2 linked regions of the Roseimaritima multifibrata genome follow. The protein of the gene in region 1 interacts with the protein of each later gene in a pairwise test. Links are inferred from orthologs where the notes say so. Each region holds a gene or a part of one and is shown on either strand. Other genes may lie near its edges.

What was found.
Region 2: the proteins of eno (region 1) and rpe interact in binary tests that used the Escherichia coli proteins (3 or more experiments, as listed by UniProt). The link is inferred for Roseimaritima multifibrata from one-to-one orthologs.

What each region holds. Positions count from the first base shown.
Region 1 is NZ_CP036262.1:3,019,931-3,024,362, reverse strand. What follows is about bases 1,578-4,432. They hold eno (phosphopyruvate hydratase), read left to right. Parts: upstream 1,578-2,293; coding sequence 2,294-3,571; downstream 3,572-4,432. Other genes in these bases: tmk (dTMP kinase), read left to right, coding at 4,254-4,432; FF011L_RS11040 (hypothetical protein), read left to right, coding at 3,655-4,242; FF011L_RS11050 (GGDEF domain-containing protein), read right to left, coding at 1,578-2,014. Also shown: more of FF011L_RS11050, read right to left, coding at 551-1,577. UniProt on the Escherichia coli protein: Catalyzes the reversible conversion of 2-phosphoglycerate (2-PG) into phosphoenolpyruvate (PEP). It is essential for the degradation of carbohydrates via glycolysis.
Region 2 is NZ_CP036262.1:2,541,335-2,545,704, forward strand. What follows is about bases 747-3,539. They hold rpe (ribulose-phosphate 3-epimerase), read left to right. Parts: upstream 747-1,702; coding sequence 1,703-2,377; downstream 2,378-3,539. Other genes in these bases: FF011L_RS09260 (methyl-accepting chemotaxis protein), read left to right, coding at 747-1,497; FF011L_RS09270 (histidine phosphatase family protein), read left to right, coding at 2,419-2,997; FF011L_RS09275 (hypothetical protein), read right to left, coding at 3,086-3,539. In the rest of the region: more of FF011L_RS09260, read left to right, coding at 1-746; more of FF011L_RS09275, read right to left, coding at 3,540-3,703. UniProt on the Escherichia coli protein: Catalyzes the reversible epimerization of D-ribulose 5-phosphate to D-xylulose 5-phosphate.

The DNA of each region.
Region 1 (4,432 bases):
TACTGAAGGCAGAAGGGAAACGGCAGCCGGAATCCTTCCTTCAGATAGAATATGGCTGGACAAGCGACCGCTACTGCGAGCCTGTTGGCAAGATTATAGCCGAAACTGTCAGCGCATAAAAAAAGCCCCCGGATAGTACGTGTCCCAGGGGGGCGGAGGACGACGTGCTGAAAATCCGGGAGCCGGTGGTTTTTCGTTTCGACGATATCAAGTTGCATCCTTGCAACCCTCCGTCGTCGAGCGGAATGCTTATAAGTGTCGCCGATTGATGCCAACAACACGTCCGTGTGCGTTGCCATTGTTAATCGTGTCCGCAGCGCCAAAGCACCCATGCGAGACCGCTTACCATAAGCACATCGCCAGCAGAGTTAAGCCGCTTGGGCTTGCCTCACCGGCGATGAGGGGAACATACGCGGACATTGAATTTCAGGTCAAGACGGCTTTGCAAGATATTCCGTTTTTTTGGAAAGAGCAGGCCGCATTCCCAGTAATCCGGGTACCTGACGGACGAAAGTTTTTTTGGCGTTACGACCCCCAAAAACCTCCGCCGTTAAGCTGGGCAACCTTGAACAACCACTTGATTCCCACCAGCCTGTCTCGCCTTGGTAACCGCCTTCTCAGCTTGACTGCGGATTTCATCAAACGACTCATTGTCGGGAACCCAAGTGATCCCAATGCTTACAGTGATCGGGGATCCTGAACTGGACTGAGTCGCGCTAAAGATACCTTGGCAGATTCGATCTGCACGATCGATAGCGCCCCGCACATCTGCACTTGGCATATAGACCATCAAGTCTCCGTTTGCCGATTTCCCAACATGGTCCAAAGAACGCACAGTCGCTCTTGTCACACGAAGGATATGAGGATGATTGGCAGCCTTGGTGGGCTCTTGATCGCAACTGATAAGGATCACAAAAAGGTCCACGCTGACGTGCTGCAGTCGAGCCTTTAGTTCACTGAACATTTCCCGCATTTTCGGTTCTGCAGGGATTCTGGTAACCGCATTTGGAGCCCCTTCCGTACTGACAATGGCTTGCTCTTTTGTTTTCAGTGAAACCGACAACCGCTGTGAATTTTCGCTAGCGGGCTCGGTTTTCAATTGACCGATGGGGCGAGGTTTATTGCCATCCATCCAGTGCCCTCGATCGCGACCGGTCTGCTTGGAATGGTACAACGCCGAATCGGCCCGTTTGATCCAGCCATTTCTTTCTTCGCCAGGATTCCACTTAGCTAGCCCCATCGACGCTCGCACGGCCAAGTCCTGTCCCTCAAAGTGAATGGACCGCGTACCGATCAGACATCGCGTCTCCTCTGCGATCTTCTGGCATTCCTCGTAACTCTTTCCGGTGAAGACCGCGGCGAATTCTTCGCCACCGTAGCGGGCCACAAAGGCAACGTCCGAAAGCCGAACACTCAAGATTGTGGAAACGCGTCGCAGCACTTCGTCACCGGCAAGATGGCCATGGTTGTCATTGAAGGATTTAAATTTATCGACATCCAGGATCATCAACACACAATTCTCGATCGAACCGTTGCTCTGACATTTTTCGATGTAGGCATCAAAGGCGCGGCGGTTGTGGAGCTTAGTCAGCGCGTCGGTCGCGGCCTTGGCTTCGGCCGATTGAATTTGCGAAGCTTGTTTCTGAATCCGCTCCTGGGCCATGTTCAACCGAATTTGCATTTCTTCATTGGCACGAACCAGCTGGTTGACCGCCTCCAGGATCGTATCGGAGTCGAGCAGGTTTTGATTTCCCGACAGAACCCGACTTGCATGCTGGACTTTTGACTGATGTTCATCGACATCCGCGGCGACCCGCATCGAAACCTGGCGTAATTGTTCAGCGACCCGCTTCAGTTTGCTTTGGTCCTGAGCAATTTTCGCCGCGCCGTCCAGTTCGGCCCCTGGCTCCGCTTCGACCGTATCCGCGGCCGAATGGTGAGTGATTCCTCGCAAGTAGCAGCCTGCAAGCAGGCCACCAAATCCACAACTGAGGGCGACGAAAAATTCAAACACAGGAAATCCTTGATTCGCTAACTTAAAAACTTACTGGACTACGGAGCTTTTTCCTGTGTGTATGTAGGCCGGTGGATTCCGGAGTCAATGAAGTTTTGAGAAAATCGGCTGTTCGGCAACCAGCGAAGATTAGCGTTTTAGCGATTCTAGGGCTGAGGAACGCTAAGACGGCTTCGGATGCCCTAGCCATGCCCTGCCCCTTCCGTCAAAATACTCCAGCAGCCGGTCCCGCAGCGGGGCCCTATTGTGTCTATTGAGTGTGAAACCAACGGAAAAGCCATGAGCCTTATTGAATCGATCCACGCCCGCCAAATCCTTGATAGCCGCGGCAACCCGACCATTGAATGCGAAGTCGCCCTAATCGACGGCAGCTTTGGACGAGCCGCAGTCCCTAGCGGTGCGAGCACCGGAGCCCACGAAGCATGGGAACTTCGCGACGGAGACAAAAGCGTCTACATGGGCAAGGGAGTCCTGACGGCAATCGGTAACGTCAATGACGTGATTGCCAACGCCCTGCAAGGGTATGACGCCCTTGACCAACGGGGTGTTGACCTGGCGATGATAGAACTAGATGGAACGCCAAACAAAAAGAAACTGGGGGCAAATGCCATCCTAGGTGTCTCGCTGGCAACCGCACGCGCCGCCGCCAACTACACCCAACAACCGCTCTACCGCTACATGGGTGGCGTCGGTGCCCATCTGCTGCCCGCCCCGATGATGAACATCGTCAACGGTGGTGAACACGCCGACAATTCGGTCGATGTCCAAGAATTCATGGTAATGCCTCTCGGTTTCGAACGCTTTAGCGATGCTTTGCGTGCCGGAACGGAAATCTTCCACAACCTGAAAAAGGTTCTGTCGGACAAAGGCTTGAACACCGCTGTCGGCGACGAAGGTGGGTTCGCACCCGACCTTGGTAGCAACCAGGAAGCGTTGGACCTGATCCTGACCGCAATCGAAAACGCTGGCTACAAGCCCGGCGAACAAGTCTCGATCGCGTTGGACGTGGCCTCGACCGAATTCTACAACAGCGAAAAAGGGACCTACAAAATCGATGGCAAAGACCTGTCAGGCGATGAAATGGTCGATTTCCTCGCTGACTGGTGTGCGAAATACCCCATCTGCAGCATCGAAGATGGATGTGCAGAAGACGACTGGGACAGCTGGAAGAAACTGACTCAGAAACTGGGTGATAAAGTCCAACTTGTTGGGGACGACCTGTTTGTCACCAACGTCGAACGCCTGCAACGAGGCATCGATGAAGGAATTGCCAACAGCATCCTGATCAAGGTCAATCAAATCGGAACCCTTTCCGAAACGATCGACGCGATTCAATTGGCTGGACGCAATAACTACACCAGCATCAGCAGCCACCGAAGCGGTGAAACGGAAGATTCGACGATCGCCGACCTAGCCGTGGCACTTTCGACCGGTCAGATCAAAACCGGTTCAGCAAGCCGCAGCGACCGGATGGCAAAGTACAACCAGTTGCTTCGCATCGAAGAAGAACTGGGGAACGGTGCACGCTACGCTGGGCCACTCTTCCCAACCAAGTAGCCGGTACCCGAAACCAGACCGCCCGCAGGTTTTGACAACCACTTCCTGCCGGCGATGGCACAATACCAACCTCAGGATCCGCCATGACCAAATTGTTAGCAGAGCAGCCCGTTTTGTTAGCGATTGTGTTGGCAGTGCTTGGGGTTGGTTGCCTGTACGGTTGGCTGCAGTCAGGTAAACGAGCAGCGTTGCTGGCCGGAGCCCTTTTTTTTGTTCTGATTCCGCTCGGCTTTTGGATCGCCGCTAACTGGGAAACCGACCGTGAGCGAATCACGGCTCTGGTCTACGAGACCGCCCTCGCGGTGGAGCAAAATGATGCGGACAAAGTCGCCGCAGTGATCGCTCCCGAACTGGAAGAGATCCGGAGGCTGGCGACATCCGAAATGTCGAACTACGAATTCAAACGCGCCCAAGTCGGACAGATTCGGTCGCTGGTATTTAACCAAAACGCAGTCCCCCTCGAAGCTCAAGTGGATATCACGGCAAACGTGACGGTCCGCGCCCGCAGCGGCGCCTTCGGAGAACAAGAGGTCTCACGCCGCTTGATTCTCCGGTTTCAGAAAAGAGACGACCGCTGGCTTGTGGTCGACTACACCCACCTTCCTGTCATCGGTGGCCCGGATGGTTTTTCACCGCATACCGATCTGACCAAATCCTATCGCGACTTCTAAGGACCATTCGTATGTTTATCACCCTGGATGGCATCGATGGCGGAGGCAAATCGACTCAGATCGGTTTACTGAAGGATTGGCTTCTCCCGTCCGGACCGGTCGTCTCGGTGCGCGACCCTGGCAGCACGGCCCCTGGCGAAGCGATCCGCGGATTACTGCTCGATTCCGATCTAGAAATGCATCGAAGGAC
Region 2 (4,370 bases), 480 kb from region 1 along the record:
CAGTCGCTTGGTGGCCGGTTGATGCTGTTCGACCGCGAGCAGCGGATCATGAGTGGCAATATGGACGGATCGACTCCGCTGCCCGATGGCTCGCCCTATTTAAAAAAGTTGCGTTGGAAGCCCGGTCAAACGGAGCGTTTTGAAAGGCATGTCGATCCCTCCAATGGAAACGTCTGGGTCGCCGCGTTCGCTCGTTCACGCAATCAGGCGGGCCGGCCGAATATGGGCTGGATCGTCATGGATGCCCAGCAAGAAGCAAAGGTTTTTGCTCCGGTATGGAAGATGCGCAAGCAAATCGTTTGGTTCGCAAGCTTCGTGACACTGGTCGTGATTGGCATCGGTTGGTGGATAGCCCGTTCCATTCGTCGTCCCATTCAAGATTTACTCGATGGGACCGAGAGGATTATTGAGGGGGATTTCGAACATCCCATCGTGGTTTCTAAAATTCGCGAACTAGGGCGTCTGGGAACCGCTTTTAACCGGATGTCCGCCGGTCTGAAATCGAACCTGGCAGCTAGAAGTGAGCAAGAAGCATTGTTGAAACAGCAGTTTGAAAGGTTGAAAAAGCAGAGTCTGACGCTCGCTTCGCAGGAGGAATTGTTGGCGGCGCAAAAGGAGCGTGAGCATCTGTTCGATGCGATTCGGAACGCGGCGGAGCGGGTGAAAGTCGCCAGTGAAAACATTCTTGCGACCACCAGTAATCAGGCCCGTGGGTCGCAGGAACAAGCCGCAGCGATCTCGGAAACCGCCTCGACCATGCAGCAGGTCGCTCAGATCGCCAGCCAGACAGCGGACCGCGCAGACTATATGCTCCGGGAAGCCGAGCACGCAGCGGCTGGAGGCGAAAGGGGACGGCAGGCGCTTGCCAAATCGACCGCCGCAATCGGCGCATTGAAACATCAGATCGCCGGAACGGCTGCCGTGATCGTTTCCCTCGCAGAGCGTGCAACCGCGATCGGGCAGATAACTTCGACCGTTCGGCAGATCGCAGAGCAAACCAATATCCTTGCCCTTAATGCCGCAGTCGAAGCTTCGCGGGCTGGGGAGCATGGTAAAGGTTTCGCCGTGGTTGCCGCCGAGGTGAAGGGGCTGGCGCAGCAGTCAAAAGAATCGACAAAACAAGTTCGTCAGATTTTGGCGGAAATTCAACAGGCGACTTCTGCGTCGGTTAGTTCCATCGAAGCGGGGACTTTAGCGGTTCAGCAGGCGAACCTTGTCGCGGAAGAAACCCAGGTTTGTATCCATCAATTGCTGGATACGATTTCTGATTCCGCGCAAACCGCTACGAAAATCTCGCAGTCTGCGACCCAGCAGGCGGTCGGAGTCGGCCAGCTGAATGAGGTCTTGCATGGCATGGAAACGGTCGCCTCGGAGAACGCTGTTTCGCTCCAGGAGATCAATCAGGCGGTGTTGGACCTGAACCGCTTGGGGGGTGAGTTAACCGCGTTGACAACGGAAAATGGCGATGCTTTCCGCCCGGTAGAGGGGTCGCTTTAAAAAAAAGCAAAAAACAACTGCGGTGCGTTTGTTTCCCTTGTGCGGCTGCACAAGCCGTAATTATGTGAGGAATCGCTAAGGTCGGTTGCCGATAGCTCCCCAATGAGGGAACGCTCGAAAATGGGTGAATTGACAACATCGGAGGTGCTGATGACAACGGTCTATCTTGCATACCACTTACTGACTCCAAAGGCCATTTGAAGCGATGCTTCAGCAACGTCTCGACCGAATCCGCAACATCACCCCTGCTGTGCTCCCCAGTCTGCTGCAATGCGACTTTGGAGACTTGCGTGGGGAATTGGAGCGTTTAACGAAGGCAGGGGTAGAAGGGCTCCATCTGGATGTGATGGATGGCCATTTTGTTCCAAATTTGAGCTATGGGATGCCGATTGTCGCTGGACTGCGGCGTTGGACGGACATGCCACTGGATGTCCACTTGATGATTTCCGACCCGGCCGCCTACATCGATGCGTTTGCTGACGCCGGTGCAGACATGCTGACTTTTCATATCGAAGCGGTCGAAAATCCGTTAGCGATCATTGACCAGATTCACCGTCACGGTATTGTTGCCGGAGTTGCTATCAATCCTGATACACCGATGGACCGTTTGGACGGTTGTGTTGAAGCAACCGATGCGGTTCTAGTAATGAGTGTGAAAGCAGGTTTTGGGGGGCAGGCCTTCCGTCCCGAAGCGATTGAGCGACTGAAATCACTCCGTGAGGCCTATCCCGACTTACTCTTGGAAGTGGACGGCGGGATCAAGGAAGAAACCATTGGAGATTGCCGCCAAGCCGGTTGCGATCTGTTTGTCGTTGGATCGGCCATTTTCGGTCAATCCGATTACCAAACCGCCGTTTCCCGATTACGCGATTTGCTGTAATCGATTCATCCCCGTATCTAAAGTGCATTATGTTCCGAGTCGTGTTGGTGCGCCCTGGTGCTACCGAATTCGATCAGCAAGGGCGAATTAAAGGTTCGCTCGATATGCCTCTTTGCGACCATGGTCGCGAACAGGCAAATCATGCCGCCAAGGATCTTCAGGAGGTCGATTTCGAAGCGGTCTATACGGCGCCTTGCGAATCAGCAATCGAAACGGCAAAACTGCTGATCGGTGGACGCAAGATCAAGAATAAGGTCATCGAAGGGTTGAGGAATGTCGACCACGGGTTGTGGCACGGTAAATTGATCGACGAAGTCCGCAGGCAGCAGCCACGGGTCTACAAGAAAGGGCAGGATTCGCCCGGGGACCTTTGTCCTCCGGGAGGCGAGACAATGGAATCTGCCAAAGAACGCGTTCAGCGGGCGCTGCAGAAAATTATCCGCAAGCATCGCAAAGGATCGGTCGCGTTGGTGATCCCTGATCCGCTGGCAAGTATCGTTCGCTCCCTCCTTAGCGGCAAAGAGATGAGGGACCTGTGGAAATCGGAAACCGACGCAGGGACCTGGGAATGTTTGGAGCTGTGTGAACCGGCTACCAAACCACAATTCTTGTTTGTCTGATCGGTTCCCATTGGGGTGATCTGCAGAACCCTGCCGAGAAGGTTCGCCTAGCTGTCTGGCTCTCGCCAAGGCATTCCTGTAACCAGGCTTAACTTGGTTCTCGAATGAAATAACGCTTTCGAGGCTTGGCGGCCTCCACAGCCGGCTGGAACGATTCTTTGCCAAATCCAGGCTGCGGCGGGGTGGGGGGCAGAGCACTGCGCTGTTGTTCTGTTTCACTGGAAACCCGAGAGCGTGCCGCTGTCGCGTTTGGATAGCTTACGCGGAACGCTGGAGGGGCTGCTGTCGAACTCTCTGCCGTCGAGCTCTCCTTGGCCAGTTCCGGCGCCGGTTCGCTTACGGTCGTCGCTGGTGGGATGGCAATACGTTGCGAAGCCCAAGCCGACGGAGGTCGCACGGGAGTCGGCACGGTTGCCGAGAACCGATCATTGATCTCCGGGGGCGTCTCCATTGGAATCGCAACGTCGTTGTAGTCCGAAGGCAGTTCGGGAATCGCTGCGGGCGCTGGCTGATCCGCTCGCGGCGGCTCGGGATCGGGAGACCATAGGTCAGCGTTCCCTGTCGATATTTCCCTAAGAGTCGATTCACCCGAATCGAACGAACGGGGCGTCGCAATCGGAACCGATTCCGTCGAAGTTCGACGAAAGGGAAGGGCGGCCAGGATTCCAAGAATAAGGATTGGAATCCCATAAGATATGGTGCGCATCACTAAGAACCTCAAGGTGCCGGCGCAGCGGAGACCGAATGGTCCGCGCACCGCGGGTTCTCTTCCATGAGGTAAAGTGCTCTGTTTCCTACATCACGTTACTTATCGGCCAGGGAAGCCAAGAAAGTTGAAGATTCTAGCGGAGCCCGCAAGGTCCGCCTAAACCCTCCAGTCTGTCGCTTCCGGGGCGACGCAGAGGCTGCCGGGCGGTGCGGTGAATCCCGTGGGACGTCAGCCCAGTGCCAGCCATCTTCTTAAACGGCGCGAGCCGTCCGGCAAGTTCATTGTGCCTTCTATGCGATTGCCAGAAGACTTGGCCCCGTGCCCTCTACTTTGGCGTCTACGGGCGAATTTCTTAGCGGAACGGCGCGAGCCGTCCGGCAATTTCATTGTGTCTTCTATGCGATTGCCAGAAGACTTGGCCCCGTGCCCTCTGCTTTGGCGTCTGCGGGCGAATTTCTTAGCGGAACGGCGCGAGCCGTCCGGCAAGTTCATTGTGTCTTCTTTGCGATTGCCAGAAGGCTTGGCCCCGTGCCCTCTACTTTGGCGTCTACGGGCGAATTTCTTAGCGGAACGGCGCGAGCCGTCCGGCAACCGCATAGAAAAACCACCCACAGACGCGAAAGCCGGTGGCATTCAGCGTTAGCCCCGGGGCAAGCGGTTTTGC